3 regions of the Acetobacter sp. AC2005 genome follow, and region 1 is predicted to be linked to each of the others. Evidence: riboswitches for the same ligand, from Rfam matches in the RefSeq annotation. Region 1 holds a riboswitch; each other region holds the start of a gene.
The links. A riboswitch is a leader RNA that binds a small molecule or an ion and turns the genes downstream of it on or off. The one in region 1 is predicted to bind cobalamin.

Region 1 (10,771 bases):
GCAGACGGAAGAGTTTCGCCGTGAGGCGGTCAGGATCGCGCTGAGCAGCGGTTTGCCCAGGGCACGGGTTGCGGCGGATCTGGGGATTGGCAAATCAACGCTGAGCCACTGGATTTCGCAGTATCGGTCGAGCGATCTGACAGCGACAGTGTCTGAAACGCAGATGGACCTCGCCCGGGAGAACGAGCGTCTTCGCCTGGAAAACCGTGTTCTGCGGGAGGAGAGGGACATATTAAAAAAAGCCACGCAGTTCTTCGCGAGCCAAAAGACGTGAGGTTCGCGTTTATCAGGGAACATCGTGACCGCTGGCCCATCGTGCGCTTGTGTCGGGTCCTGCAAGTCTCGACGCGTGGCTATCGGGCGTGGGTTTCCAGGCCCCTGTGCGAGCGCCAGCGCACTGACCTGAAGGTTCTAGCGCATATCCGCGAGCATTATGCCCTGAGCAACCGGACCTATGGTCGTCCGCGGATGACCATGGAACTCAAGGAAGCAGGGCTTGATGTTGGTGAGCGTCGTGTGGGGCGACTGATGAAAGCCAACGATATTCGTCCCGTGCGTACACGTCGGCACAAAGTTACGACCGATAGTCGGCATTCCCTTGGTTTTGCTGACAATATTCTGGACCGCAACTTCATGGCCGATACCGCCAATCGGAAATGGGCAGGCGACATCAGTTATATCTGGACCAGCGAAGGCTGGCTTTACCTTGCCGTCGTCATTGACCTGTTCAGCCGCCGCGTTATCGGTTGGGCCGCCAGTGACCGGATGAGAAAGGACCTCGCGATCAGGGCGCTCGATATGGCGGTACGTCTACGCAATCCGTTGTCTGGCTGCATTTTCCATTCTGATCGCGGCAGCCAATACTGCTCCCATGATTTCCAGAAAAAATTAATGGAATACAGGATGATACCGTCTATGTCCGGCAAGGGAAACTGCTACGACAACGCCGTGGTCGAGACCTTTTTCAAGAGCCTCAAGGCCGAAATGCTCTGGAGACAAAGTTGGCCAACACGGCGTCAGGCAACTGCCGCCATCTTTCAATACATCAACGGCTTCTATAATTCGCGACGGCGCCATTCCTATCTCGGGAGTATCAGCCCCCTCGCTTTCGAGGCCAAAGGCGCGTAAAAGAGATCACATACCGGCACAAAACCGTCACAAGTCCAAAAAAAACCAGACTGTTTCATGAGCCATCCCCCCAATCATCACACAAAAGAGGGAATCACAGAGAGAGACCTAAAACCAGAGGGTTTTTCAAACCCTCCATCTCTCTGCTTTGTTTTCGCGCAAAAAACATGTTCCAGCCGACAGATTTAGGCGGCTGTGAGGATATTGGCAGTGTTGCACAAAATATTTTTGTAGATGCGTATAAGGATCTTGCACTTATTGCAGCAGGCAAAAGCGGCGGCAGGCTGCCCTTTTCTGCTAGCGCACAAAGAATGATTATTTCTGCGCAAAGTTGTGCCTTGCAGCTTCGCAAGGCTGCATCGGAAGCAGTTTCCACCCGAGAAATGGCTTCATGCAGAGGTGGTGGGTAAAGCTAACACCACAGCCTGACAGGCTAAACAACCTGTCAGGCACTGTTGATATTACAGATTCAATGTGCGTTTAAGTGCTGCACAGTAGGCATCCATAAACCTACGGGAAAGTTCGGCATCTGGCACATACATATCAAACACATGATACGCCCCCGGCACCACCATAACTTCCGTTGGCACGGCCGCTGCCATCAGGCGGGTTGCGTAATCAAGGTCTTCTTTCAAAAACAGATCCATTGATCCCACACCAATAAAGGTGGGAGGCAAACCTGCCAGATCAGTTGCTCGGCCAGCTGCTGCATATGGTGGCGTTTGCGGGCCACCCGCTTTATCACCCAGATAAGCCTGCCATGCGTATTTGTTGGCAGAACGTGTCCAGACAAATTCGCCAAAATTAGCGCCCGGATCACTGTTTATTGCCGTGCGATCATCCAGCATGGGGTAAATAAGCAACTGAAAAGCCAGTTTATATTCTTTTTTGTCACGCGCCATCAGGCTCAGCGCTGCACTTAAACCACCACCTGCACTTTCACCCGCAACAACAACCTTATCACGCGAAATACCAAGTTTGCTGGCGTTTTCATGCACCCATTTCAGCACTGCGTAACAGTCTTCAATCGCACCGGGATATTTGACCTCAGGCGCCAGCCGATAATCTACCGAGAAAATCTGAAAGCCCAGATCACTGGCCAGCTTTTGGCATTTGGGGTCATCCACTTCTGGATGGCCAGAAACAAGACCGCCACCATGAATATAAACCATAGCAGGTGCGTTGGGCTGCACTTCACGCGGCGTATAAACAACCACACGCACATCTGGGGCATTGTTCAACCCCGGTACGTATTCTTCCCGCGTGATAACATCTGGCAGAGGCCGACCTTCTATAAGGCGCACAGATGTTAGAAAAACTTCTCGCACTTCTGGCAGTGAAAGCGACGAAAGACCATCAAAAGATGGCATTTTCTCAAGAATGGGAAGGAATTCGGGATTAACTACTGATTTTGGCATAGTAACTCGCCTCCTATTTTGCGGCTGACATCACAGACCATGCCGCAAGACAAGTGTATATACCTATGAACCTTAGAGTTTATTGATTGGTATCAATATAAAAATACAATACTCAGATATTTTATATATGGTTTTTACATAAGAGCCTGTTTGGAAAGTCGCTGAAGTGTGATTCAAGCTCTGGATGTGGACGCCAGAGCAGAGAGGCCGCATGGCCAGGATTACCCGCAAGACGAAGCGTTATCCGTCTGATATGACGGAGGAGGAATGGGCGCGCATCGCGCCACTGATGCCCGAGCCGGGACGCACGGGGTGAATTGCCCCGGGTTTTGTGGAGACAGAAAGACCCGTGAGGTAAGAAGAATTCATGAGCAATAAATCGAAGCGTTTTCCGCCTGAGTTTCGTGACCGTGCAGCCCGCATGGTTCTGGAGGAAGAGAAGAACCATCCTTCGCGGTGGTCTGCAGTGATGATGATAGCGCCAAAGCTGGATATTCATCCTGACACGCTGTCAAAATGGACCCGTCTGCATGAACGTGCCAATGCGCCTGCGGTGAGTGACCTGCCTGATCGAGAGAAGATCAGGCAACTGGAGCGAGAGAACTGCGAATTGCGGCAGGCCAATGAAATCCTGCGTAAGGCGTCGGCATATTTTGCGGAAGGAGAGCTCGACCGCATCTTCAAGCCATGACACGCTTCATTGAGGAGCACCGGCAGACATATGGTGTCGGGTCAATCTGCAGGGTTCTGTCGATTGCACCATCTGCCTATTATGCAACTGTTGCCAGACAGAAAAATCCGTGTGTGCGCAGCCAGAAAGACAAAGAACTGTGCGATGACATCCGTAGAGTGTGGAATAATAATTTCTGCGTCTATGGAGCGCGCAAGGTCTGGCATCAGCTCAGACGTGAAGGCCTGGATGTCGCCCGCTGCACGGTAGAGCGGCTGATGCGCCGGATGGGGCTGAAAGGCGTCATTCGTGGCAAGGGGGGCAGAACCACACGGCCTGATCCGCAACGTCCGTGTCCGCAGGATCTGGTGCAGCGCCAGTTTCATGCTCCTGCCCCCAACAGACTCTGGGTTTCGGATTTTACTTACGGTGCGCCTCGCCCCGGATGGTCTGGGGGAGCGTATGACTGGAATGCAAAGGAGAAAGGAGGAACAGAACTACTGCCTTGTTCCCTGCTGTGGGGGAACATGAGCCCAAGCGGCGGTGACCTGCTGTCAACTGGCAGGGTGACGTAGCCCGCAGGTAAAGGGGACTGAGGCGAAACCGTTAAGCCGAGATGGTTCCCGAGGCTGAAGCGTTGGAAGGTTGAGGAACACGAACCGGTTAACCCGCATCCGAGGGCTGAAATGTCGCCTCTGCCTACACGGTTTAACAGGCGGAATACTGATGACGCCGCTGGAGATGTAAGTCAGCGGGGTCCGAATGCAGGCACACACGTATGGTGTCTGCTGGGAGCCGTGGGGAGAACACAGCCAGACCACGGCATCGGTATCGACTTGCGGAACGCAAGGAAAAGGACTGCGACCGGCAGCCTCCCCAACGCGCTGATGTCCAGCATACGAACGAGGGAAGGCTTGGTGGAATGCCAAGGGAGTTGACCCTGATGTCCATCAAGCTGGCGGAGTTCCCGTAGTAGTCTGCGGCAGGGAAAGCCTGCCACATGGCGAAGGGGAACAGTTCAGACTGCTTGAAGTGCAAACTAACTGACCTAATGAGGTGAAGACCTTTGATAATCAGGGAAATGCAGCACAAGCTTGCAACATGGGCTGCAGCGGACCCGAACCGACGGTTCGACCGCCTGTTGCGGCTCATGGCCAGCCGGGAGTGGCTTGCCGAAGCGGCCCGGATCGTATTGGCGTCGAGCGGCGCCCATACACCGGGCATAGACGGAATAGACAAGCGTCACATGCAGAACACGCTGGATCAACATCTGGCAAACCTGCGTGTGGACCTGCTGAACGGCACGTATTGCCCGAAGCCGGTCAGGCGCATCTATATCCCGAAAGCGAACGGCAAGCAGCGCCCGCTGGGTATTCCGACCTTGACAGACCGCATTGTCCAACGCGCTATGCTGATGGTCATGGACCCAATATGGGAAAGCGATTTCCATCGTCTCTCCTACGGGTTCAGACCGGAACGCAGCGTGCATCATGCTGTCCGGACGGTGAAATTGCAGCTTCAGGATGGCAGTGACACGAGGGGACGCTGGGTCATCGAAGGTGATCTTGCGAGCTACTTCGACACTGTCCATCATAGGCTGCTTCTTCGCAGCATCCGGCGGCGGATAATGGACGATCGGTTCATTGATCTGCTCTGGCGTATCCTTAAGGCAGGCCACATCGAGCGTGGTCTGTTCGTGGCGGCCAGCGAGGGTGTTCCGCAAGGTGGCGTTCTGTCACCGCTTCTGTCCAATATCATGCTCCATGAGTTTGATACATGGCTGGAGACGAAATACCTGAGCCACAAAGCGCGAAAGGACCGTTGGGCATGGAATTTTGGCATACAGCAGCAACGGCCCATCACGGTTCGTGAGAACCGGCAGTGGAAACCCGCTGTTGCCTATTGTCGCTATGCCGATGATTTTGTCGTCATCGTCAAAGGGACAAAGGCACATGCCGAAACCATCCGTGAGGAATGCCGGGATTTCCTGGAAAACCGTCTGAAACTGAAGATGAATATGGAGAAATCCCATATCACCCATGTTGACGACGGTTTTGTCTTTCTGGGAAATCGGATCATTCGGAAACGGGGATCACGCGGGCGTATGTCCGTGGTCACGACAATACCCAAGGAGAAAGCCAAGGCCTTTGTTCACGGACTGTCCGAGGCGCTCACTGGACATCACGATATCAATGCGGTTGACATGATTGCCTCCCTGAACCGTCGCTTGGCAGGATGGGCGGCATTCTACCGGTTCACGGACTTCACAGCGCGCACATTCCGGCGTATCGACACTGTCGTGTTCTGGAAACTGGCGCACTGGCTGGCGCAGAAATATCGTTCTCGTATCAGGCCTCTGATGCGAAAATGCTATCGAGTGCCGGAGACGGGCCAGTCCAAGACTTGGCTGGTCTATGGACGAAGCGAACAAGGCAATCTTGTCGGAAAGGCGCTGCGACGGCTCGTCACGAGCCCAAAAGCGCAATTCCGGTGGCGGAACCCCGAGCAAAACCCCTATATCTTCAGGGACGAAGCACGGAGCACGGTCACCTCCCGTTATCATGATGTGGCAATGGCTCTAAGCCGAGCCTGAACGGAGAGCCGTATGCGCTGAAAGGTGCACGTACGGTTCGGAGAGGGGAAGCGCATATGCGCTTCCTACTCTACTTTCCACATGGCAGGGCTTTGTTTATGTGGCCTTCATCATTGATGTATTCGCACGGGTTATTGTGGGTTGGCGCGTCTCCTCAACGGCTCATACCGACTTCGTGCTGGATGCTCTCGAGCAGGCTCTGTGCCAGAGGCGACCTGAGGGAAAAGTGACCCACCATTCCGACCGCGGCTGTCAATATGTGTCCATTCGTTACACGCAAAGACTGGCTGAAGCGGGGCTCGTTGCTTCTGTCGGCAGTGTTGGGGATTCCTATGATAACGCCTTAGCAGAGACCATTAACGGACTTTACAAAACCGAACTCATCTATCGGCAGGGGCCAGGGAAGCTGTTGAACTGGCAACACTTAAATGGGTCGACTGGTTCAATAATCGGCGGCTCCTGTCCTCCATTGGAAACATCCCGCCAGCAGAAGCTGAGGCACGCTTTTATGCACAACAGAAATCACATGCATTAGCCGCTTAAATCAGATAAAAAACGTCTCCACAAAACCCGGGGCAATTCAACTTTTGCGTGCACGAGGTATCTCGCCTGATACTGGAGGACTGAATCATGATACTCAAAAACGTGCATCTTCATAAATGTACACATTCACCGTTTCATAAAATGATTTTTCAAGGGGATTATGATAGCCAACAAGGCTATCATCCATAAAAACCATTGTATGTGTACCCCGGCCCATTCCCTGCTACAAGCAAGACATGGGCCGGAAAATATGGAATAATAAATAGTTAATACGATAAAATTTTAATGATTTCATTCCTATAATGCAACGCATGAAGCGGACTTATAAAGCCTAAAAACATTCTTATAAAATCCAATATTTTCTTATTATTTAATAAGTACAAACCATCTAATTTATTTATGATATTTTTTTCTTCATGCTCGGAGATAGTAAGATGATTATATTTTTCTACACTTCCGTTTCTGGTCAAATCCCATATCGTTGTCATCAATCTTTGACGGGTTAAAATAGAATAGTCCGACCAAACCACCTGTTGCTCACCACGGCAAACGGTTGTAGCGATATGGACCAATTCGCCAACAGAAAGTTCGCGATGGTTAGAAGGTTTTTTTTCCTGCTGTGTCATCAGATGCCCTTTTTCGACATCAGTTTTTGATGCAATATACACCCTCTGCGCGTCAGGCGTGCAGCAGCACGCCCCCAGCGAGAGGAATACCCTGCCTCGACATACCCCATCAATATCAAAGAAGTGCGTATACTTCCGATATCTGTTGCTGGAATACCATAATCTCCGCTTATGGGGAGAGAAAGAATAAAGCGGCGCTGTCCTTCTGTCAGTAATTTCGAAGACAGATAAGGTCTGGAAGCTCCACTTTGGGCCGGGAAATTGATGATGTGGCTCATAGCAACTCTCATGGCTGTATGTCGGGGTTATGGCCAAGACAGGTTCATGCACTTGCGAACAAAAGCATTTCGCTGCATTGGACCTGCTCCGACCCAGTGCTCGCCACCATAACATTCGTTAACCGACAGGCAGCCATCTGCCATACTGATCTGTACATGTTTTTCGTCCTGCCTTCGGTTCATCCCGCCCGACGACATGGTGAAACAACGATGGCAGGTCTCCTGACTTGCAGATCTATCTTTTTCGGCTGCCTTCCCGGTACGCCAGCACCAGTGACTGTTTTATGTTTACAATAAAACACATATCCGAAAAAATCTCTGCCTACAGTTGCGGGCACAGTCTCTGACTTAATCCATTACTGGTGCCAACCAGCGCATGGATATCACAGCGTTCCCTTTTAATCCGTTTGCACGAAACCATCGATTTTGTTAAAATTACCTACCAAACGTCTATCAGAAAAACAAATTCTCCTTATGCATAGCTGAAGATTTTTAAAGAACATTCTCTATTCAACAGATTTTTTTTCGTAATTGTAAGTACTGCAATACATAGCCATTGCAGCTTTTTGTGCACCAATAAGATTTTGCACGGCAATATAAGTTTGCACATATTCTGTTCCTGACGTGCAAGCAGAAACATGTTGCAATGCCATTACCATATCCAGTGTTGCATCCAGCAATGGCCTAAAGTGCGCTTCTAGATAATCACCCCGTGCCTGATGATGAACGGGTAAACCTGTAATCATACACTCGAACAAATCATAGCCGTTTTGTTGCAGTTGTACTTCAACAGGTAGAAAATATTCTGGCCCGAAAAATTTGGAAATACACGTTCTGTCTGGCGCAAGCATGATAATTTTTTCAAGCAACGGATGTGAAGCATGGCTTGTTGTAGAAATAAAAGGTAACCTCACGATTGAACCCTTTCTACACGGCCAAAAGACAAACTATGTCGTTCCTGCAAATAACACAGGATAAGGCTATCAAGCTCCGCACAGTGGGATGCGCAGTTTTGTAATGTCATGTCTCATAAACTTTCCAGCTTTTACTTACAAAGCAACACGCGCAGTTTACCCCTATGGCATGAACACAAAGCCAATAGATCTGCACTGATAATCAGTTTTTAAGCAGGAAGAGGGTCAACGCTGAAAGAGTGCAGGTTCTGCACGCAAAATAATCTGGAATATGCAGGTATTATAATCTGCATGATCTATATCCCCCACTTCCGGATCATCCCGTCCGGCAGTATGGTTGCACAATCAATGGCAGATATCCTGACTCACGGCTTCGCGTCACCCTTCTGGCCTTCCCAGTGAAATCACCAGTGGCCTGCCATTTCTGGCACCGAAGAGATAACATACCGCCTACAGTTGCGGGAGCAGCCCCCGACTTTCCTGTATAACCTACAGAAGCACGGGGTTCCCTTTTAATCTACTCGCGTAGAACCATCGATAAATTACTTTTTTGATTATACCTACGGCAAGTTTAATCTGACAAGTGGGAGAAGTCGTTTTCAGGCTTTGGCAAAAGATAACGTCTCCGTCAAAACCTTAGCCAGAGCATCCCTTATATAGCATCGGGTTAGCCCATTACAGGATCACCCAATGCTATTTTGTGCATTTATATTTTATAAAGTTTGTTCTCTAACCTCAATCAAGCAACCTTCCTTGCCATTCCATTTGCTTCTGGCAGGCATTTTTCTGCCAGAGCACCAAACACCAGCCCCAGAACAGACCACAAAACTATCTGCATTCCAATGGATGCTTCCCGAAAGCGCCAAAGCACTACAGCAGGGAAATTGTCAGGCACTTCATTGATATCAGGTAAACCAAACTGCGCCGCAGCAACAAGTGCGATCCCCAGAACAATGCTGCACACAACACCGTTCCAATATCCTATGACATGAGACAGCGCACGCCCCACCAACAAAGAAATCATGGAAACAGCAACGGCAAGGCCAACCATTGCAAAATACATTTCCGTTCTTAGGCCAATGGTTTCTTCCTGCCCAACAGCCGGTGGATTTGGTGGGTATTTTAGATCTGGGATCAGCACAAATGTTAAAAACCCAACACCAGCAAGCAACAGCGCCATACTGCGCGGACTTAATGCGGCAAGGCGCTGATAGGCAAAGGCAAAAACAATTGCAAAAATACCGCCATATGCAGCACCGTGCATCAGCACGGCTGTCAGCAGCCCCCACGATGCCTGCACACCACGGCTGACAATTTCCGGCTCTGGCGCGGCACCAGCCGCGGCATCCTGCGCCGCTTCAAACGCAATGGCCAATGCTACCTGTGGTTCACCAAAAATCTTTGCAAATACAAAAGAAAGCAATGCAGCCAGAATGCCCGCGACCATGCCGCGGGCCAAAAGACGACCAACCATGAGTAAAACTTTCTTCTAATGCCTTAGTGGCAGGGGAAACCAAGCAGATGGCGGCCATCATGCACAAACTCATGCACGGCGTGCCCGGAAATCAGGGAAGTGGCACCTTGCTCTGCACCCACAAAGTAGATCAGCAGTGCAGAAACAATCAGGCCGAAAACAGCCCAAGGCAGAATGGCGCGAACCGGAATGCTCTGGCCCGCTGCCGCAACCGGCATAGCCGTATGAACAGATGTGTTCATGGTGTTGTATCCTTTTTAATAGAGCCTACCGGAGCAGGCACAAAAGAGTTTGAAACAGAACGTCATGGTTTGGTCGGCCCTCATCATAGAATGACAAAGCCTGACAGCAAGAGCATTCCGAACACGCCTGCTGCTCCCCCCTCCCCTAGAAAGTGATATTGGAATGGAGGCCGAAGATGGCTTCGTTCCCGACGAGACGGTTACCTGTCCAGTCAGTCACCCCGCCAGAGGGATGCCAGACATACTGGAAGTCCGGCTGCATGACCCACCACGGCATCACCTGGGCCTGATAGGTGAGTTCCAGATGGTTTTCATTACCCTGCACCGGCGCGCCGGAGTTACGATCATATCGCCGCTGGCCAGAAGAAGCCCGGCCAATACCCCAGCCCAGACCCACCGTGTCATTGTCACGCCCCTTGAAGGGCGCCTTGAGGTTGATGCCTGCATCAATGGCAAAGCTGATCATGTTGCGATCTCCCCCATTGCCCGTGGCACGCGCAAAAACGCCCACAGACTGAGGAGACTGGAGCGAGGGTCGCCAGATCATCTGGTCAATGATGCCATATACCATCCAGTTGCCCCGATCCCACCGTGGAATGCCTGTGGTGTCAGCCGCACTCCCTAAAGCCTTGCCTTGATTGTTGTAGCGATAATCAGGGAATTTGGCCGTATCGTAATATCCGCCCAGCTTGTAGATACCCGGCAGACCAGGATCCTTGGTGACGTGTGACATGTCATCAGGCTGGGGGTTGAGGGCATACTGCAGTTCGGTAATCAGCAGCGCGCCAGTGCCCATGTTGAAGTTGGCGCCATCTTCATCATTGGTGTTCTGGTTGGTGGGATCTGCGCTGTTGCCGCCGTTCTGGATGCCAAAGGAGTTGTTGC
Region 2 (10,771 bases), on a different replicon from region 1:
CTGCGGTGGTTATCTATAATCATCTTGCACGCCAATCTGCGTCCTGCAGAGCACAAGTGGCGGATCTGACATCCCTTGTCATGCGATTGGTTTCTCGTGATCTGAGCCGAGCGCATATCTTTACAACCAGTGCTCAGATTACCCCTTTTAATGTCAACCGCATGGCTGGGGAATAAGCCATATGCGCCGTATCCAGCATGCAGATGAAAATCCACACGAAGCAAGTGAGATCAATGTAACGCCGTTCATTGATGTTATGTTGGTGCTTTTAGTAATCTTTATGGTTACGGCCCCGCTCACCACAGTCAACGTACCTGTAGATCTGCCTTCATCAACAGAAAAACCGGCACCACGCCCTGAAAATCCTGTTTTTCTAACAGTAAAAGCTGATCATGCACTAGCACTTGGTGAAGATAATGTATCGGCTGAGAACCTACCCCAAGCGTTAGAAACAGCGACCAAGGGAAACAAAGATGAACGTATTTTCCTGCGTGCTGACAAAACGGTAGATTACGGAACACTCATGAGTGTGATGGATAAGCTTCGCTCTGCTGGTTATCTCAAGGTTGCTCTTGTTAATTTGCAAGGACAAGAAGAGGGATCTGCCCCAGCGGCAAAGGCCGAGCCATGAGCACAACAACATATAAAAATGTAGCAGAAAACGTGCCCTCAACAGCTTTTTCTGATTGGAAGATTCAACAAATACGAAAAGCTCGGCAAGAAGATACCTTCCGTTGGGGCATATCTTTTTTAATTGTCGTGGCGACAACCGGCGCCGCCGCTTTATCTTTCCTGTACATGCCGCATACAGCCCCTGCCATACCTGAGCCTCCGCCAGCGGCTATTGCTATTGATATGGCACCAGAACCTGTTGCAACCCCTTCTCCGCCTACAGATGCGCCGCTCGGCCCTCAGCAAACAATTTCAGAATCAGATCCATCTCCCGTTGATCCCGCTAAGTTGGAAGCCCCTCCTGCGCCAGCTCCACACCCACCTATCCCTGTTCCCAAACTTGAAAAACCACATAAAATTGTGAAAAAGCAGAAGCCTACAGTAAATCTTAAAAAACCAGTTCCTGACAAAACACCACCGGCTGAAAAAACAACGGCTCCTCCCACCTCCAAAGCACCACCGGCTCAAACGCAGGCTGCACCTGTTGAAGGATCGTCTTCCTCTCATGCTTCCCTGAGTCCCGCCACATGGCAAGGAGCTTTACTGGCTCGTCTAGAAAAATATAAACGTTACCCGGCAGAAGCGATGTCGACTCATCAGGAAGGAACTCCAAAACTACATTTTACTATGGACCGAAAAGGACATGTGCTTTCTGCCCATATCGAAAAAAGCTCTGGCTACTCATTGTTAGATGGTGAAGCCTTGGCACTTGTACGACGTGCCGAACCCTTACCTAGCCCACCCGATAGTGTGGCAGGTGCTTCTATTACACTCACCGTGCCAATCGAATTTTATATGGAACAAGAACGGGATTAAAAAGTCATTTTATATTAGTGATATCTTTAATATATCACAAAAAATTCTTTCCCTTCATATTATTTTTTGACGCAAGAGCGCCCATTCTGCCTCTACGCTATCTGCAACGCGCCGTGCCACAGCAGATAAAGGCCGTGCACGATCATGCGCCAGCGCCAACCGTAAAGGAGGAACATGTGCTCCTGCTAAGGGCGTAAAAGCCATTTCTCCACTCTGGACCTCATCCATCACATCCAGATAGCTGAGAATGGTGATACCCAAGCCTGCCTTCACCAAAGACTTTATCATCTGCACATTATTAGCCCCAGAAATCACATTCGGATTGACCATTGTGTCTGCTTCCAGTTTTGCAAAAACAGATGCGAGCGCCAATGGCTCTTCTGGCACAATAACAGGATATTCAGCACATATTGAGAACCGAGCAGAAGATTGCTGAGTGACTGGATGCTTGGGTAGGCTTACTACCCCTAACGGGAAAGAAAGCATGGAACGCACCTGCAGGTCTCGCAAATCTGCTGGATCTAACAGAAATGCCAAATCTCCCTCCCCTGCAAAAAGACGCTCTCCCAACTCTGCATTGTCGTGAATATGAATATTCAGAATAATTCCGGGGTATTGTTCTTTAAGGCGCGCAGCAATGCTGGGTAAAAATACACGCGCCAAAGCCTCCGGGGCCAAAATATCTATGCGCCCACGGCGCATTCCCTTTAGATCATCAATCTGACGGTTAAGGCTTTCAAAATCCTTCGCCCACCGGCTGGCATGCGCATAAAATAACTCTCCCACCGCAGTTAAACGCATGCCGGAAGAAAGGCGCTCAAATAGCGGTGTTTGAAGGGCCTGCTCACCTAACAAAATATGTCTATCAATGGCAGAAGCCGCAATATGCAGGTCTTCCGATGCTTTGCGGATAGAGCCATGCCGTGCCACGGCCAAAAAATAGATCAGAAAGCGCGAAAATGGGTTCATCTGTCTGTTCTCAGTTTGAGAATGCATACTGCATGAAATAGATATATCCGATAATATATGCTTGATGAAACACTGTCTCTTAAAGGAACGGGAAACCTTTCCCATTTAGGAGATTAAGCTGTGACACCACCAGCCTGCGCCCGCACTACCGATACCAAACTCCCCCGCGAGCTCAGTTTTGATGCTGATGACTGGCTTATTCTTGCCTCTTACTGGCACCCCATTGCCCTTGTGCGTGAAGTAGAAGACAAACCATTAGGTGTAACACTGCTTGATACGCCGTTGGTTGTTTATCGGGCAGGTGAAGAAATTGTTGCAGCAGATGATCTGTGTCCCCATCGTGGTGTGCCCCTCAGCATGGGCAAGGGTAACGGCCAAACAGTTGCCTGCGCCTATCACGGCTTCCAGTTTGGTCATCAAGGCCGGTGTGTGCGTGTTCCTGCCCACCCGGATAGCGCCATTCCCTCCCGCCTGAACTTACACACTTACCCTGCCGTAGAACGGTATGGCTTAATCTGGACGTGCCTGCGCCCACAGGCCGATGGAGATATCTCGATTCCATCCATGCCTCATTGGGATGAAGCTGATTTTCAACAAATCAACTGCCCTTGGATAGACATTGCCGGTTTTGCCGGACGGCAGGTTGAAGGCTTTATAGATGTTGCCCATTTTGCATTTGTGCATACAGAAACTTTTGCAGACCCGAACAACCCTGTTGTGCCAGCTTACATGCCCAAAATGACACCATATGGGTTTGAAGCAGAATACCGTAGCTATGTAGGCAACTATCCTATTGGGCAATCAGAACGCGGACGGCCAGATTTTGAATGGCTTCGCCATTTTCGGGTGCATGTTCCTTTCACCGCCACGCTGGAAATTCACTTTCCCGATAACGGTAGGCTGGTCATCATGAATGCGGCTTCTCCTGTTTCTGCCAAAAAAACACGTATGTTTGCCCCTATGTGCCGTAACTTTGATACCGATCTGCCTTTGCAGGATGTTTATGATTTCAATCTGAAAGTCTTTGAAGAAGACCGCGCCTTGGTAGAAGCCCAGAAACCCGAAAACCTGCCACTTGACCCTTCATTGGAAGTGCATGTGGTGGCAGACCGCAGTTCCATTGCCTATCGGCGCGCCTTACGCAACATCGGCTTAAGCCAGTTTTTTACCGCCTGAAAAATTAAAAAATCACAGTTCCCCTTCTTACATGAAAGTTGTGCTGAGATTACTCAGCCACTTTCATGTGAGTTGAGAGAACCACATGACTCTTATCCAACACCCACACATATAGAGCCTGCCCACCCGACATTTCTAACATTCAAAATAAAAATATGGTCAAACTCCGTATCATTACATTCATGTAATTACATTGATATAACCCAGAATCTTCAACCTGAATATTCACCTTACGCAGTGCCTGAACCTAGAAAACTCAAGAAAAAGAGATATACCCTCTCTTCCCAAACGATATAAACACGCGTTACCTTACGTGAGTCTGCGCGTATATTCTTGATATAACACTATATATTTCATCAGGATGCACCACAGGCACAAAAACAAGAACAGAAAGTTTTTAGGCGTGCTTCCATCATCTGCTCCCCTTTCCAGTTCACACCAACGCTTCCTTTACCTTCAGGTTCTGGTGGCTGTGGGTGCAGGCATTGCCGTGGGTGCAATGTTTCCCTCTGTTGCCACTGCGCTTAAACCGCTGGGAGATGGGTTTGTTAAACTTATCAAAATGGTCATTGCACCTGTTATTTTTCTAACAGTGTGCACAGGCATTGCAGGCATGGCGGACCTTAAGCAAACAGGCCGCGTAGCAGGCAAAGCCATGCTATATTTTTTGTGCTTTTCCACTTTGGCACTGGCAATTGGCATGCTTGTAGCCAACGTTCTGCAACCCGGTGCCGGGCTGCATATTCGCCCGGAAAGCCTTGATACAAGTTCTGTTACACAGTTTGTAAGTGCTGCTGCACAACATCACTCTTTTTCAGATTTTTTGCTCCAAATCATTCCCTCCACCACCGCCGGTGCATTTACATCTGGTGAAATTTTACAGGTTCTGCTGGTTGCCATCCTGTTTGGCATCAGTCTGGCCAAAATGGGTAAGGCGGGTGAAACTGTCCTCAACCTGTTTTATAGCCTGACAGAATTGGTTTTTGGGGTGGTGCGTCTGGTAATGTATCTGGCCCCTATTGGCGCTTTTGGTGCCATGGCCTTTACCGTTGGTAAATTTGGCCTGCATTCCATTCTGCACCTTCTTGCCTTGGTGCTGACATTTTACCTCACTGCCATTCTGTTTGTAGGCGTTGTTTTGGGTATTGTGGCAAGGTTGGCTGGATTTAGCATTCTGCGGCTGTTGGTCTTTTTAAAAGAAGAGCTGCTCATTGTGCTGGGCACGAGTTCTTCCGAATCTGCCCTACCTGGCCTGATTGCCAAATTGGAACGGGCTGGCTGTTCCCAAGGAATTGTAGGGCTGGTTGTGCCCATGGGCTATTCCTTTAACCTGGACGGTACCAACATTTACATGACACTTGCCGCACTGTTTATTGCGCAGGCTACTGATGTACACCTTAGCTTTCAGGAACAGCTTGCCCTGCTTCTGGTTGCCATGGTGAGTTCTAAAGGTGCTGCCGGTGTGACAGGGGCAGGCTTTATCACTCTGGCTGCCACTCTTTCTGTTGTGCCCAGTGTACCTGTCGGTGGTATGGCCCTTATTCTGGGGATTGACCGTTTTATGTCTGAATGTCGTTCTCTCACCAATCTGGTTGGTAACGCTGTTGCTGCGATTGTTGTCTCTCGCTGGGAAAATGCGCTGGACGATGCACAACTTCAGGACGCCTTACACACACGGCCACAAATTACAAAAGCACCATCAGCTTAATTGTTATTTTCCGTAGAAAGCTCTCTGCTAGCTTTCTACGGATTTCCTTTATGCGTGTTTTAGAATCATTCCTGTTGTAACAACATAACTTTGTAAACTTTTGCTTGAACATTCGTTATAACAGAAAAAATCTCTTGAATCTTTCTGCGTGTAATTTAATTACTATATTCCGTAACAATAAAAACAAAAACAAACGCGGAAATGGGAAAATGTTTGCAGAAATTACAAAATCCATTTTTTAAAGAGAAAGCTGCCAGTCACCCTTCTCTTTAGTCTCTGTATTTCTTTCCCCCTGCTTCAGAAATACGCCGTTGCTTCATGCTAACTGCATGCAATGGCCATTCTTGCGCCATGAGGATCGGGCAATGCCCTCAACTTATATCATTTCCAATTCAGAACAAAAAATATCATGCTATCGGCAAGATTTTTTATCCATTGTCCGTGCAATCTATGTCGGAACAGTTCTTTTCTCATTGAATATTGCTTTTAACGCCACCACTGCACGCGCCCAGCAGAGTGAACCGACTAAATCTCTTGAGAGCCCCCAACTTTCTTCAAAACCTATTATCAACGCTGAGATACCCAAAAAACACAAACGCCCAATAGCAGAAGAACGTCTGGACGCTCTGTTTGATACAGAAAGCCTTTCCTACCTGCTAAACCACAATAATACAGCGTTACGTAGGCAGGATATCAGCGCTGGGTATTTTGTTGCCGAACAGGCTTTTGGCAATTTGGCCCCCGGCCTTAAACCTTGGCGCGACAGGTTAAGTGAACACGGCTTCACCTTTGAGTTAACCTACAAAGGTGAAGGTATGGCCAATCTTGCTGGCGGCCTTTCAAAAGGTATGGATTACACGCACGAAATACGTGCCAGCATGCTGTTTGATCTGGGCAAGTTAACAGGTTGGAATCCGCTACAAGGGTGGTACCTGCATGGTATTGTTATGAACCGTGAAGGCAGGCAGGTCGGTTGGGATCATGTTGGAGAAAGAAACGTACTTCTTACAGAAGTATGGAGCATCCACGGGCCGGCAGCAGCTCGCCTGGCAGATCTGTATCTGGAAAAATCTTTTCTCAATAACCGCATCAATATCAATGTAGGACGCATTTCACTTACGCACACATATTCTACTTCTATTTTACTGTGCACATTCATGACCATGTGCTCTGCGCCCATGGCTATACGAGAACCGGCTGGTTGGAGTGTTTACCCCAAAACATCATGGGGAGGCACAGTACGCTTTCGGCCAACGCATGATCTTATCCTGCGCACAGGCATTTATCGCATAGGCCCTAAAGCCCGCGATAACACAGGCTGGGCATGGGGCGATGAGCCTTATACGGGCATTCAAACTCCGGTTGAATTAACGTGGGAGCCGTTTTTTGGCACGCGTAAGCTTCCCGGTCATTACAAAATCGGCTTTGGCCACGATACTTCACCTTACCCGGATATGGTTGGCACCATTCCGGCGGCTTTTGCGGGGTCTGTGCATCCACACAAGCTCAAGCCGCGTGATACATTTTATATAGAGGCAGATCAGATGGTGTATCGCAGCCATGGCGAACACCAAATGGCTGGCGGCTACGTGTTGGCAGGGTTTATTCATAACACGCCAAGTAACTCTACATTCTCAAACGAATTTTATGCTGGCGCTTCCCTTCTGGGCATTATCCCCCACCGGCCATTGGATCGTCTGGGCGTGATGTATTCCTATTACCAGCTCAGCCCCCGTCTGGCCTACGGGCAACGCATGCAGGAAGCCGCTGGCGTTCCGCTTGGCCCTTATATCAATGGACCACAAACGCATTCCGCCATTCTAGAAGCGTATTACGGCATTCCTGTCACACCGGGTTTGGTTATTACGCCGGAGTTTGAATATATGATGCGCCCCGGAGAAACCTCGGTTATTCCCAATGCCATTCTGGCGGGACTTAAGGTTATTGCTGCCCTGTAAGACAAAGCGAGGCGCAAAAACCTCTCACCTGCTCTGCTTTTCCCATACTGGCACCAAGTCCTCTTATTGCTAGAATAAATGCTTGAACAGATGGATGGTGCTGCGCAAGCGGCTTAAAAGGGAATGCCGTGCACGGTTTTTGCTTCATATTGAAGCAGAAACTTATAGTCGGCAGCTGCTCCCGCAACTGTAAGGGGAGGTTGGACCTGCTGCCGGTCACGGCTAGCCACTGGCCAGTAATACGGCTGGGAAGGCAAAAGGTCTAACACACACCATATCCCCAAGCCAGGAGACCTGCCTCCATCAGGCACATCACACCGGGCGGGATGAACCGGTAGCGGCAGGACAAGGCAGCAAAATGTACAAACATGCCTTTAGCTCATTTATAACAGCACTGCTTCTTGCATGGGGCACCATACCTTCTCATGCTCATGCAGAAAACGCCTCCACACCAACCATAACAGGGCAATGGATTACAGAAGACGGCAAAGGCGTGTTCGATATCCATAGCTGTGGCGATAAGATGTGCGGGAATCTTGTAGGGTTGAACCTAACGCAGGATGAAGAAGCTTCTGGCCGCAGAAAAACTGAATGTAACCTTCAGATGCTCAAAGGCTTCCACCCCATGGAAGACCGGCATGACCATTGGAAAGGCCACATTTTTGACCCTCAAAGCAAAAATACTTACGATGCCATTGTATGGGTGGCGGAAGACGGCTCCCTGAAATTGCATGGTTTTTTAGGTTTGGAACTCTTTGGCAGAACAGATACGTGGCAGCCATTTCATGGCCATATAGGTAATAACTGCCGCATTAACTCCTGAGCATACCTGCATCAACTAGGCATGAAATAGGTATTATGCCGTTATAACAGGTTGCAAGCTCAGGCCTTCTCTATAAAACCATTCACAATTTGGCATTCAATATTTCTCCGCAATGTTTCATTCCGACAGGGCGGAGCCCGGCTTTGTAGGGAGAACCCGAAGAATGAGACAAACGCACAAGGGGCAGCCTGTAGCGGAATGGTGTGCATCCCCTAACGCCATGCGCTTGAACAAGCTTTTACGTATGTCCCGGCGAGATGTGCTTTTAGGTGGTATTGGTCTTTCTGTTGCAGGCGCAACGGGTGCAGCCCTTGCGGCAGATACCGCTCCTGCCACTCCAAACAATGAAGATCTATCCCGCTTTATGCAGGTATCCCAGCGCCTGACAGATAGAGAGACGTTAAACCCCCAGATTGGCGCGGCCCTGTACGCCAACATCGTGCAGGCCAACGTAGATCGGAAAGACAAACTTAACGCCCTGCATACCCTGCTGGAGCGGGAAAAATTTACAACAGCATCAGCCTTTGCACATGCTGCGGAAAAATCTGATCCAAAGCTTAAAGATGTCATCCACGAAATTCTAACCGGCTGGTACCGGGGCATTGCGGATGGCAAGGTGGTGGTTTACCGCTCTGCCCTGATGTTCGACATCACCAAGGATGCCGTTTATCCCAAAACCTACGCAACGGGCGGCCCATTCTACTGGACAAGCAAGCCACCAGAAGTTGCACGCCCCAAAGGGCATCCTGCACTTTCTGCTTCCGCCCTTGTTATCGAACCGACCTGATCTTACGGGATACCCCGCCTTATGCCCTCCGAAGAAAATCTTTCAGCCGACGTTGTGATCGTAGGATCAGGCGTTGCAGGCAGCTCTATTGCCAATGAACTGGCACGTGCCGGTATTTCCGTCATTGTGCTGGAAGCTGGCCCGCGCGTTGACCGCCAGCATTTTGTGGAAAACTTCCGCAATCTGGAAAACAAACCGTCCTACCAAGGGCCCTTCCCGGCCGTACCTTGGGCACGGCATCCGCCTGATCAGCAAACCCCGAACGATTACCTGCACACCACCGGCCCGAATGCCGAAGCCTATCAGCAGGTTTACCTGCGCATGATGGGCGGCACCACATGGCACTGGGCAGGTTGTGCCTGGCGCTACCTGCCATCAGACTTTGAACTGAAAACACGTTACGGTCAGGGCCGCGATTGGGCTTTGACATATGATGATCTAGGGCCTGTTAGATCTTGAATTTCTTCCCATATTGTAGGGATGGAAGAAGGAGACAGAACAGGCACCTTTACGGACGAGACATGGGCGATCTGGGAACCTCTGATTGAGGAGGTTCGCCCGAGGGGCAAGACGCCGCCACATGATCTGCGGCGGACGATAGCAGCGATTTTCTGGCGTCATGAGAATGGCGCGAAATGGCGGAGTATCCCCGCTGAACTGGGTCCGTGGTGGCGGGCTGCGCAGCTTTTCATCCGCTGGGCGAAGCTCGGCGTATGGGAGCGGCTGCTCGCACTGGTTCAGGAACAACAGGGAGTGGCATTCGGAATGACTTTTCTGGATGGCACAAACATCAGGGCTCACCACAAAGCGGCGGGAGCCCAAAAAAAGGGGCCTCTTTCGAAGAGCGAGACCATCGTGAAGCACTTGGCCGCTCTCGCGGTGGCTATGGCACAAAAGTCTGCGTGATCGCTGATGGACATGGAAAAGCCTTCGGTTTTGCGCTGGCCCCTGGACAGGCTCATGAACTGCCTCTGGCACCAGCCATGCTCGACAGCCTTCCCGCCACTCCCCTGTGGGTAGTAGCGGACAAGGGCTACGCGTCGAACGCCATGCGTGAACGGATATGGGACATGGGAGCACGGCCAGCCATTCCCGCGAAACGACGCGATGGCCCGGTCGCCTGCCCCAAATGGGCCTATCGGTGTCGGCATCTCGTTGAGAACCTCTGGGCTCGCCTCAAGGAGTGGCGCGCTGTCGCAACCAGATATGAAAAAACAGCAACGTCGTTCCTCGCGGTCATCCACATCGCTGCCGCAGCAGACTGGATCAAGCCCTAACAGGCCCTAGAACCCTTTTACTATCAGGCAGAAGTCATGATGGGGGTTTGTGGGCCAGATCCTGCGGTGGAAGATCTTGGGTCCCCCCGTAAACAGCCTTATCCTATGGATGCGCTGCCCATTTCCTACGCTGCGCAGCAGTTTCGTAAGCTGATTCAGGAAAAAACGCCGTGGCGCGTGGTGCATGAACCACAGGCCCGTAACACCCGCCCGTATGATAGCCGCCCAACGTGTGAAGGGCATAATAACTGCATGCCTATCTGCCCTATTGGGGCCATGTATAACGGCAGCTATTCTGTTTACCACGCAGAAGCCGCCGGGGCTAAGTTTATCCCCAACGCTGTAGTGTATAAGATTGAGCGAGACAGCGCGAACAAGCGCGTAACCGCCGTGCATTACTTTGACCCCGACAAAGGGTCTCACCGCGTAACGGGCAAATATTTTGTTATTGCCGCGCACTGCATTGAAACAGCCAAACTGCTGCTACTTTCTGCCGATGAGCAAAGCCCAGATGGTGTTGCCAACAGTTCCGGCCATGTAGGCCGCAACATGATGGACCATACAGGCGTGCAGGTAACCTTTATC
Region 3 (10,771 bases), on a different replicon from region 1:
TTGCCGGCAGAGGGCGCCGTTGAAAGCAGGCTGGAGGCTGCCACCACGTACAGGATCAGCATAGGGCCTGCGCTCCAGTGGAAAACATACCATAACATGCCAGCCAGAAGCGCAATAAACATGCCACGTACACCATTACGCAAGGCAACAGGCCATTCCAGATATTGGCGCGTGTAAGAGGATTCACGATCGCGGCGCAAGCTCGTCAAATCGTACAGGGCCAGATCTATCTGCACTAGAATATCACGCGTATTATCTAGTGTTGCCAGCAAGCTGGGTGCCGGATTATTGCGTGAAAGTTGTTCCAGATTTTTCAGGCAATCATGTAAGCAGGTAGAAACTGGGGCGGGGTTTTCCAGCCAACCAGGTTGCTCTGTAAGATGCAGAATGTGCTCTAATGTTTCGGCAACATGCTGATGCACGGGGCGTGATTGTGCATCCACCAAAGAGAGGTTTAACCAATAGGGATGATAGCTGACAATCAGCCCGGTTAAACGGTTAAGAGCCAGACGCAGGTTAGAAATACGGGCCTGCATATCTGGGTCATCTGCAGCGGCAAATTCTATGGCTGGTGTTAAACCGGCCATACCTGCCAGAAGGCGGCTGCGGCTATCATAAAGGGGTTGTGGCAGGCTGCGGAATGCTGTGCCTGTGGTTGCGGTATCTGTGGTTTCAGATGGGTTGTTTTCTTCTGCCGCATGTTCTTCCGGTGTGGCAGAAAGGCCTTCCTGTGCATGAAAGTTTTTTGCATGGAGAATGGTATCCCGAAAAGCGTTTCCCAGCTTTTCCATCACCGCGCTGGGTTTGCGCGGGCTTGTCACCATAAATACGCAGGCTGTTACCACCACGCCTGTTACCACGGCAGATAAGCGCCCCATTGCAGAAAGAAAGATATTGTCTGGGTCTGCAAAAGCGGGTGCAGCAATAATAACAATTGTATAACCGGTTAGCACGGCAGCATAGGCACGAAAGAAGCGCAGAAACGTGGCCACCATGCAGGCTATACCTACAAAAACAGAAAGCGCTGCAAAATACAGAACGGGAGACTGCACAAACACAGCCATAATGCCAACGCTAATAACAGCCCCGATAACTGTGCCGATAACACGCCATACGCTTTTTGAAACCATGGCCCCTACAGTTGGGTTTGCCACAATAAGAACAGTTGTGGCTGCACTGAGGGGGGAATGAAGTTGGAACATAAATGCCAGAAAAACGGCAATGCCAATGCACAAAAACACGCGGGCAGAATAACCTGCGGTAGCTTTAAAAGCATTCCATTGGGCTTCATCAGAAAAAAAAGCCGGTAAGCAGCGGGATAATAGAGTGTTAAGGGAAAAGAGCGTATGACTGCTGTGCTCAGATCTAGCGTTCATGATGCGTTTCCAGCATGCAGGACAGATCATGAATTAAGCTACGTACCTGATCTTCTGTAAGATTCTGGCGAACGTTCTGCTCAAGTTGCGCTGCAATGGTATGGAACAGCGTACATCTTTCCTGCCCAGCAGAAGTAAGCACAAGTTTTTTGGCACGCCGGTCCCGCGTATCCTGCAGGCGAGTGATCAGCTTTTGTTTTTCCAGCAAATCAAGAATACGTACTAGTGCCGAGCAATCCACATTCATGGCGGCTGCAAGATCACTTTGCGTGGCGCCATCGGGCATCATCATCAAATAAGCCATCGGGCGCATGCTGGCCAATGTCATGCCATGCGGGCGTAAAGCCCGGTCCAGTTGCGTGCGCCAGACGGTGGCTAACCGCATAATGCGGAAGATAAGCGCCATGTCTGAAAAACGCGTTTCATCCAGTGTGGGCAGAACGCGTGGGGAGGTCATAGAATCCTCATTAGTTAGCGAAAGAATATTTGACATATAAAGTATATTCATACGAATATAACATAGCTGTTTTGCGCGTCAATAATGGAAATAAGGCTGCAAAGCACAGGAACATTAGCGTGAAGCCTCAATCCTGTTTCAGATCAGCAGACTTTTAAAGTTGCAGGGCTAAAACTGCGGGTTGAAAGCAAAGGCCGCTTATGCGCATTGTGCGCGGGCTAATGGTGTCCTTTACGGGATGAAAAGGGAAGAACGGTGCAAGGCCGTCGCTGCCCCCGCAACTGTAAGTTACCCATGGTGTTCCGTATGGGCTTTCTGGCCCAATGTGCCACTGGCCTATGTGCAGGCTGGGAAGGTAGGGAACGCTGTTTTATGTTCTGGCCTGTAAGGGAGAGCATATGTGGGTACAAGCCAGGAAACCTGCCATTGGTGCCTTATGCGTAAGCATATAGGCGGGCCTTAATTATTAAGTTCTGGCGTTGCTGCTGGCGGGGTGCCCGGCAGGCATAGATGCACCATAGGGTGCATTTCTTCTGTCATCTCTGGGCAGGGGCGCCGGGTATCTGCACCCCTTTCAAGCAGCCGTTCTTTTAGAATGGTAGTTATTTCAGGGATACAGCATGGCCGAAGCGTCCGATTCTTCTCAAAAATCACCTCAGAATCGCCCTGTTTTGCATGTGTGTGTCACATGTCGGCGTGGTGGACCTGCTATGGATCAGCCGCCGGGTGCCCAGTTGTATGCACGTTTGCAGACCTTGGTGCAGGAAGCAGAAGCTGCTGGGCAGGAAGCTCCGGTTCTGTTGCGTCAGGTGCAGTGTCTGGCTGCCTGTGATCGCGGATGCACTGCAGCTATTGCCATGCCAGAGCGTTGGACATGGTTATTAGGGCATCTGGGCGCTGAAAAAGCAGAAGATCTTCTGACGTATGCCCAACTCTATGCAAAATCCGCGCGGGGCACGGTCATGCCTTCGCGCCGTCCGGCATCTCTTTCCAATATGGTGCTGGGGCGTGTTCCCGCACAACTTTATGATGAACAGGAGCCTTCATGACACTCGCATCTCGCGTGCCTGTAACCATTATCACTGGTTTTTTAGGGGCAGGCAAAACAACCCTTTTGCGCAATCTTCTTCAGCGTGCAGCAGGGCACCGCATTGCCGTGGTGGTGAACGAATTTGGTTCTCTTGGCATTGATGGAGAAATTCTGCGCGGGTGCGGCGTGGAAGGCTGCAAGGAAGATGATATTGTCGAACTGACCAATGGCTGCCTGTGCTGCACGGTAGCAGATGATTTTCTGCCAACAATGGAAGCCCTGCTAGATCGGGCCGATCCGCCAGAACATGTAGTTATTGAAACATCAGGTCTGGCGCTGCCTAAACCATTGCTCAAGGCCTTTGGGTGGCCAACAGTGCGCAACCGCATGACTGTTGATGGGGTGATAACCGTAGTGGATGCACCAGCAGTAGCTGCTGGCCGTTTTGCAGATGACCCGGAAGCTATTGCCCAGCAGCGTGTGGCAGATCCATCCCTAGATCATGACAACCCTTTGGCAGAGGTTTTTGAAGATCAGATCAACGCTGCAGATCTTGTGGTGTTGAACAAGACAGATCTGCTTGATGCAGATGCGCTTGCACGCGTTGAAGATGAAATCCGCCACACAGCACCGCGCCCTGTGCAGATTGTACGTGCCACGGAAGGCAAGGTAGATCCGGCCATATTGCTTGGTATCGGAGCTGCGGCAGAAGCTGATCTGGCCGCTCGTCCTTCCCATCATGATGCAGAAGATGGCGAACACGAACATGATGACTTCGAAAGTTTTGTGGTGCGTGTGCCTGAGCAACAGAGTGTGGAACAGTTTTTAACGCTCTTGCAGGATACAGCACGCCGTTATGATGTGCTGCGCATGAAAGGTTTTGCTGCAGTGGCAGGTAAGGCCATGCGTTTGGCAGTGCAGGGTGTGGGAACGCGTTTTCGGCATGAATTTGATCGCCCTCTTGCTGCCAACGGTGGACGAGAAGGCCGCATTGTCGTGATCGGGCAAAAGGGGCTGGAGGCTCCGGCTATAGCCAAGGCGCTTGGCGGTACATTGGTAACGGCCTGATTAAGGACGGAGTGGGCTTATGCATCTCTTGGTGCGGGAAAACCGGACGCTTGATGAACAGGAAGTGGCGGAAGATCTCAATCTTCCTTCAGCTGATCTGGTTGTACTTTCTTTTACAGAAAGCGATCTTCTGGCCCTGCGCCATGCAGAAGCTCTCTTACGTGCACAAACTGAAGGAAGCGCGTTGCGCCCTACCTTGCAGGTTACAAGCCTTGCACGGTTACGCCACCCTATGTCGATTGATCTGTATATTGAAACCACATTGCAAAAAGCGCGCTGTGTTGTCGTGCGGTTGCTGGGTGGTTTGGATTACTGGCGCTATGGGGCAGAAGAGTTAGCGGCATGGAGCCGTGAAACAGGTGTGCCGCTAGCTTTGCTACCCGGTGATATTTTGCAAAGCCATAGCTCTGATGCGCAGCACCAAGCAGGACATATAGGAGGTGATAGGCGGCTGGCAGAACTTTCCACCGTTTCTGCTGAACATTACGCGCGCTTAAATGGTTTTTTCCAGCAAGGTGGCCCGGATAATATCTGTGCAGCATTAGGGCTCATGTCTGCTCTTGCAGGTATGCAGGAAGATCAGGGAACACAACCCAAAGCATTGCCAGCATGGGGTGTGTATCGCTCTTATTCTCCTGCCGCCGCTCAGACGCAACTCCAGATAAAAGCGATCATACTTCTGTATCGCGCGCATTTGCTGGTAGGGGATGTGGCGGGCCCGGAATGTCTGGCAGAAGAACTGGCACAGCGTGGCTGCACTGTAGAAATTGTGTATGTTACATCTTTAAAGGACCCATCCGTTTCCAAAGATGTAAGCCATTACCTACAATCTGCAAAACCTGATGTTGTTCTGGATGCAACGTGCTTTTCTGCACGAAACCAGAATGGTTTTTCACCATTGGATGTAGCTGATGCGCCTATTCTGCAACTTTTGCAGCCGGGATGTACACAGGCTTTGTGGGAAGAAAGCCCACGTGGTCTGGCACGGGCAGATATGGCCATGCAAGTGGTCTTGCCAGAGTTGGATGGCACAATTGCAACTTTTCCAATTTCTTTCAGAAAGGATGCGGAGCCTGGGCAGCCTGCGTTCAGAGATCCTTATAAACCAGGTATAAAGTTGGTGGCAGGCCGTGCAATTGCATGGGCTAGACTGCGGAAAGTTCCGCAATCAGACAAGAAAATATCTATTATTCTGTCTGATTATCCAGGCGCGGGGCTAGAAAAATCTGGAGCGCATATAGCGCATGCTGTAGGATTGGATGGTTTTGCATCAACTTCTTCCATTCTCACATTCTTACATCATGCAGGCTATAATATAGGAGCAGAAGATGCTCCTGATGCAAAAGCTCTTGCTGCTGCTTTGATGGATAGCTGCTCAAAGCCTGTTCTGGATACAAAGCTCTATCGTCAGCTTTTGGCAGATTTAGATCCGGCTTTTGTGCAATCTGTTTGTGCAGCATGGGGTGACCCTGAACAGGATGCCAATGTAAAAGATGGTGTTTTTTGCCTGCGTTACATTCAGCTGGGGAATATTTCTCTGGCTGTGCAACCAGACAGAGGGGCCGCGGCTGATCGTAAAGCCCTGTATCATGATCCGGATACACCGCCATGCCATGCGTATGTTGCGTTTTACTTGTGGTTGCAGCATGTGAAAAAGCTCGATGCCATGGTGCATTTAGGTACGCATGGCACACTGGAATGGTTGCCCGGTAAGGCTGTGGCGTTATCTCCATCTTGTGGGCCAACCGTATTAACAGGTGATTTACCAGTTATTTACCCATTTATTGTTAATAATCCGGGCGAGGCTGCGGCCGCACGCCGGCGTTTGGGAGCGGTTATTATTGGCCATATGACGCCCCCTGTTATGCAGGCTGAACTTTCGGCAGAGGCGCAGGAACTCGAACGCCTGATTGATGAATATGCTGAGGCAGATGGGCTGGATCCTCGTCGCGGTGCTTTATTGCGTGCTGATATTCTGGATAAAGCCATACGCACGGGTATGCTGGCCGAAAGTGGTGTGCGCCCCGGAGAACTGGATGAAGCAGAAGCACTTGCACGGCTTGATGCTTATTTGTGCGATGTAAAAGATCTGCAAATTCGTGATGGCCTGCATGTTTTTGGTAAACCAGCTACACATTCCAAAAAACTGGTGCAAATTATTGCGCAGGCCTGTGGGCGGCAGGAAGATGCTGCTTTTACGTCTAATGTCGCGCATAAAATCATGCAAAGTGGGCAAGCGGAGGCTCAGGCGCTTCTTGCTGCCTTAAGTGGGCGTTTTGTCGCACCTGGCCCAGCAGGAGCCCCAACCCGCGGGCGCGTAGATGTGCTGCCAACAGGGCGTAACCTGTTTACGGTGGACCCACGTGCATTGCCCACACCCTCTGCCATGGTGCTGGCCAAAAAAATGGAAAAACTGTTGCTGACAAGGCATTTGCAGGAACAGGGCGAACATCTGACGCATATTGTTATGGATATGTGGGGATCTGCCAGCTTACGTACGGGCGGTGAGGATATGGCGCTTGCCTTGCGCCTTATGGGGGTGGAAGTGCAGCGCACTGCCAGTACAGGGCATGTATGCGGGTTTGAAATTATTCCCTTGCCATTGCTGGACAGGCCAAGAGTGGACGTAACTTTGCGTGTTTCTGGCTTGTTTCGGGATGCTTTTGCAGATCAGATAGCCCTGTTTGATCAAGCTGTGACTGCTGTTGCCCAACGAAATGAACCGGCTGAATGGAACCCTCTGGCAGCTTCTGTCAAAGGGCTGGAAGGAGAGGCCCGAAAGCGTGCCACGGCTCGTATTTTTGGGGCTGCGTCTGGTAATTACGGCACAGGTGTTGAGGAACGCCTGAATACTGGCGCTTGGGACAATAAGCAGGAACTCGGAACAGCTTGGCTGGAAGGATCATCCTGGACATATGGTGGTGGCAGAGATGGCCAGCAGGATATGCAGGCGCTTTCCAATTTGGTTGGCCAGGCAGAAGCTGTGCTGCATGTGCAGGACAATGCAGAAACCGATATTTTAGAAAGCCCGGATATAGCTGCGCATGAAGGTGGTCTTTCTGCCGCCGCGGCTACATTAGGGGCAATGCCAACTATATTGCATGGAGATACATCTCGGCCGGATATGCCCCGCTTGCGTACAGCAGCGCAGGAAGTGGCGCGTATTGTGCGCGGCCGGTTGGCTAATCCGCAATGGATTTATGGCATGCAGCAGCACGGATACGCAGGGGCCGCAGAAATGGCGCGCGGGCTAGATGCGTTGCACGGATTTGCGGCCACGTTGCCCCAACGTTTTGATAGGCAATTTGATCTAGTTTTTGACCAAACCTTAGGTAATGCCGTGTGTGATGCATTCTTGAAACAGGAAAACCCAGCAGCACGGGAAGCGATGCGCGCACGCTTTGCCGATGCATGGCGGCGAGGCTTGTGGCATCCACGGGGAAATAGTGTGGCTTGTGTTTTGGATGAGGAAAACAAGGCATGAAAACCCCTCGTATTATTATGGTTGCGGCCCCTCGCTCTGGTGGTGGCAAAACAACGGTTACACTTGCATTGCTGGCAGCTTTTCAGCGCCGAGGGTTACGGGTTGGGGCCGTTAAAACTGGGCCGGATTATATAGATCCCGCTTTTCATGCCGCTATCACACATCGCCCACCTCTGAACTTGGATAGCTGGTGCATGCCTACAGATTTATTGGCTGGCATTATGGATGCCGCTGCCAAAGATGTAGATGTGGTTGTGGTGGAATCTGCCATGGGTTTGTTTGATGGATTGATGGCGCCAGAGGGTGCACGTGGCGCGCCTTCTGATATCGCAGCTCTATTTGGTATTCCTGTTTTGCTGGTGCTGGATGTTTCCGGGCAGGGGCAATCTGTCGGGCCAATTGCACAGGGTTTTGCACGGTGGTCCGATGCTGTGCAGGTGCATGGTGTTGTACTAAACCGCGTTGCATCCGAACGGCACGAGCGTTTGGCGCGCTCTGCTGTGGCTATGGCAGACCTGCCTGTTTGTGGTGCCCTCCTGCGCCAAAAGGGTGAGGTATTGCCAGAACGGCACTTGGGGCTGGTGCAGGCGCGTGAGCACGGCAACCTCGCAGGGTGGTTATCTGACCTTGCAGATAAGGCAGAGCGTGAACTGGATTTGGATGCCATTTTAGAAGCGGCAACGCCTTTGGCTGAGCGGAAAGTGGATCCGGTATCTATGGCAAAGGCGTGTATTCCTCCTCCGGGGCAACGTATTGCCGTGGCAGATGATGCCGCTTTTTCGTTTCTATATGGGCATCTTTCTTTATTCTGGCGACAAGCTGGTGCGGAATTGGTGCCGTTTTCTCCCTTGGCCAATCAGGCTCCAGACGCTTCTTGTGATGCTTGTTGGTTGCCCGGAGGATACCCAGAACTTTACGCAGGCCAAGTAGCGCAGGCAGAGCACTTTAAAAAAGGGTTGCAGGATTTTGCGCTTAAGCACCCAGTGCATGGGGAATGCGGGGGCTATATGGTTTTGGGCCGTGCATTAGAAGATGCACAGGGGCAAATACATTCCATGACAGGTTTGTTAGGGCATGTAACATCTTTTGCACATCGGAAGCTGCATTTGGGCTATCGTGAAGCCACATTACTGGCAGATAATGTATTGGGTTGTGCAGGTACACGCTTGCGTGGGCACGAATTCCATTATGCTACAGTCACAGAAACAGGTGATGATGCACCACTGGCTGATTTGGCAGCAGGTGATGGCACATCCCTTGGTGTGTGTGGTGGTCAGCGTGGTTTGGTTTCCGGATCATTCTTTCATGTTCTGGCGCGGTGCTCCAATCAGAATATTTTGAACTCTTCCTATTTGTGAAAAGAGCATATGCAAAAACGAACGCGGAAATTTGTGTGATAACAAGGTATGCACAAAGTGCTCTGCCGTCCTGATAAAGCCGGGGCAGGCGGTGAGAAGGAGATATTGAAATGCGATCTTTTCCCGTGTTGCTGGTAAGGCATGCTCCTGTTCAGGTTGCGCAGGGCGTTTGTTATGGCAGGCAGGATGTTGCTCTCAAACCTGGGTGGGAGAATATCGTTTCTGGGCTTTCTGTTCTTGCAAAAGGTGCTGTGTGCCAGGTTTTATACAGTTCTCCTGCGCAAAGATGTTGGCAGATGGCGCAGCGTTTGGCGCAAAGTGCGGGTATGGAATTACGCGTGGATCATCGGTTAGCGGAATTGAATTTTGGTAGGTGGGAAGGTGTGCGTTGGCAGGATATAGACCGCACATTGCTGGATGAATGGGCACAGAATCCGGCAGGTTTTGCACCGCCAGAAGGTGAAAGTGGGCAAGATCTGCATCAGAGAATTCAAAGCTTTTGGCGCGAAGTGTGTCAGCGCGAAGAAAATGTATGTGTTTTATCGCATGGGGGGCCGCTAAGGCTGCTTAGCGCCTTTGCAGGCGGCTATAAACCGCAGCTTCTTGCACCTTCTATGCCGCAGGGGTTTGCGCGCTTGTTCATGGTAGGTGACAAGAGCAACTTGAATTTAACTGAAGCAGATTTTCACAAACATCATAAAAAGAAAGAACCGTGCCAGGTATGACAAGTTCGCAAAAGCCACCATCAGCACAGGATGCAGAGCATCACCGTACCAAAATGCAAAAACGCAAAGCTGTGCAAGATAAAGAAGTTGCCAGCAAGACAGTGGAAAAAGGCCTGTTGATTGTAAATACAGGTGCCGGAAAAGGAAAATCTACTGCAGCATTTGGTCTGGCTTTGCGGATGCTCGGATATGGGCGGCGTGTTGTTGTGATCCAGTTTATCAAAGGGGCTTGGCATACGGGGGAGCGCAAGGCGCTGGAGCGATTTGAAGATCTGGTAGAATGGCACGCTCTGGGTGAAGGCTTTACATGGGAAACGCAGGATAAAGCACGAGATATTGCTGCGTGCCAGCGTGCATGGCGTGTTGCACAGCAAACACTGGCAAACCCGGATGTTGGGTTGGTTATTCTAGATGAGCTAAACATTGCACTCAGATATGATTACCTGCCTATAGAACAGGTGTTGGCAGATATTTCCGCACGCCCCGCAAACCAGCATGTTGCCGTAACAGGCCGCAATGCCAAGGAAGCCATGCTGGAAGCGGCTGATTTGGTGACAGAAATGACATTGGTGAAACACCATTTTAAAGCAGGCGTAAAAGCGCAGGAAGGCATAGAGTTTTGAGTGCTCGCGTTCTGATGGTGCAAGGCACCGGGTCCAGCGTAGGCAAATCTACACTTGTTGCAGGTCTTGCGCGGGCTTTTACGCGGCGTGGTCTGAGAGTGTTACCTTTTAAGCCGCAGAACATGTCCAATAATGCTGCAGTAACATGGGATGGTGGTGAAATTGGGCGTGCTCAGGCCTTGCAGGCGCGTGCCTGTGGCGTGCCTGCAAGCGTGGATATGAATCCTGTTTTGCTCAAACCACAAGGGGAAACAGGCGCGCAGCTTGTTGTGCAAGGGCGTATTGAAGAAACAGTGCAAGCGCGGGATTATCAAAGCCGAAAAGCATTTTTAATGCCGGCTGTTTTACAAAGTTTTTCCAAACTTGCGGCCAAGGCAGAACTGGTTTTGGTAGAAGGTGCTGGGTCTGCTTCTGAAGTCAATTTACGAGCACATGATATTGCCAATATGGGGTTTGCAGAAGCTGTAAACGCACCGGTTGTACTTGTGGGGGATATAGATAGAGGCGGAGTAATTGCCAGCCTTGTTGGCACACAGGTTGTTGTAAGTCAGGAAGATGCTCAACGTATTAAAGGGTTTATTGTAAACCGCATGCGGGGTGATCCAACATTATTTGCTTCTGGGATGCAGTTTATTGCTGAACGCACAGGA

Region 2: it holds a riboswitch for cobalamin, as region 1 does, so the genes downstream of both, QQM41_RS08150 (DUF2147 domain-containing protein) here and QQM41_RS13970 (hypothetical protein) in region 1, are expected to answer to the same signal.
Region 3: it holds a riboswitch for cobalamin, as region 1 does, so the genes downstream of both, QQM41_RS08050 (DUF1636 domain-containing protein) here and QQM41_RS13970 (hypothetical protein) in region 1, are expected to answer to the same signal.

Annotation. Positions count from the first base shown of each region.
Region 1 covers NZ_CP149627.1:48,721-59,491, forward strand. Annotated here, with positions in the region: one part of gene QQM41_RS13925 (IS3 family transposase) at 1-233, shown strand, start outside; one part of gene QQM41_RS13925 (IS3 family transposase) at 233-1,128, shown strand; gene QQM41_RS13930 (hypothetical protein) at 1,296-1,538, shown strand; gene QQM41_RS13935 (alpha/beta hydrolase) at 1,590-2,546, opposite strand; partial or broken gene QQM41_RS13940 (transposase) at 2,731-2,859, shown strand; partial or broken gene QQM41_RS15745 (IS3 family transposase) at 2,968-3,111, shown strand; AL1L pseudoknot at 3,192-3,308, shown strand; gene QQM41_RS15750 (IS3 family transposase) at 3,234-3,791, shown strand; gene ltrA (group II intron reverse transcriptase/maturase) at 4,298-5,809, shown strand; partial or broken gene QQM41_RS13955 (IS3 family transposase) at 5,877-6,352, shown strand; gene QQM41_RS13960 (hypothetical protein) at 6,619-6,978, opposite strand; gene QQM41_RS13965 (hypothetical protein) at 6,978-7,256, opposite strand; cobalamin riboswitch at 7,451-7,693, opposite strand; gene QQM41_RS13970 (hypothetical protein) at 7,763-8,170, opposite strand; cobalamin riboswitch at 8,503-8,721, opposite strand; gene QQM41_RS13975 (CbtA family protein) at 8,910-9,644, opposite strand; gene QQM41_RS13980 (CbtB-domain containing protein) at 9,668-9,886, opposite strand; gene QQM41_RS13985 (carbohydrate porin) at 10,032-10,771, opposite strand, start outside.
Region 2 covers NZ_CP149625.1:1,680,555-1,691,325, reverse strand. Annotated here, with positions in the region: gene exbB (tonB-system energizer ExbB) at 1-176, shown strand, start outside; gene exbD (TonB system transport protein ExbD) at 182-631, shown strand; gene QQM41_RS08175 (energy transducer TonB) at 628-1,488, shown strand; gene QQM41_RS08170 (LysR family transcriptional regulator) at 1,543-2,484, opposite strand; gene QQM41_RS08165 (aromatic ring-hydroxylating dioxygenase subunit alpha) at 2,578-3,633, shown strand; gene QQM41_RS08160 (dicarboxylate/amino acid:cation symporter) at 4,037-5,341, shown strand; gene QQM41_RS08155 (carbohydrate porin) at 5,707-7,299, shown strand; cobalamin riboswitch at 7,378-7,616, shown strand; gene QQM41_RS08150 (DUF2147 domain-containing protein) at 7,658-8,122, shown strand; gene QQM41_RS08145 (sorbitol dehydrogenase family protein) at 8,235-8,909, shown strand; partial or broken gene QQM41_RS08140 (FAD-dependent oxidoreductase) at 8,931-9,356, shown strand; one part of gene QQM41_RS08135 (IS5 family transposase) at 9,390-9,729, shown strand; one part of gene QQM41_RS08135 (IS5 family transposase) at 9,729-10,186, shown strand; partial or broken gene QQM41_RS08130 (GMC family oxidoreductase) at 10,193-10,771, shown strand, end outside.
Region 3 covers NZ_CP149625.1:1,658,728-1,669,498, forward strand. Annotated here, with positions in the region: gene QQM41_RS08040 (FUSC family protein) at 1-1,376, opposite strand, end outside; gene QQM41_RS08045 (MarR family transcriptional regulator) at 1,366-1,884, opposite strand; cobalamin riboswitch at 2,039-2,276, shown strand; gene QQM41_RS08050 (DUF1636 domain-containing protein) at 2,454-2,882, shown strand; gene cobW (cobalamin biosynthesis protein CobW) at 2,879-3,931, shown strand; gene cobN (cobaltochelatase subunit CobN) at 3,951-7,415, shown strand; gene QQM41_RS08065 (cobyrinate a,c-diamide synthase) at 7,412-8,773, shown strand; gene QQM41_RS08070 (histidine phosphatase family protein) at 8,884-9,498, shown strand; gene cobO (cob(I)yrinic acid a,c-diamide adenosyltransferase) at 9,495-10,121, shown strand; gene QQM41_RS08080 (cobyric acid synthase) at 10,136-10,771, shown strand, end outside.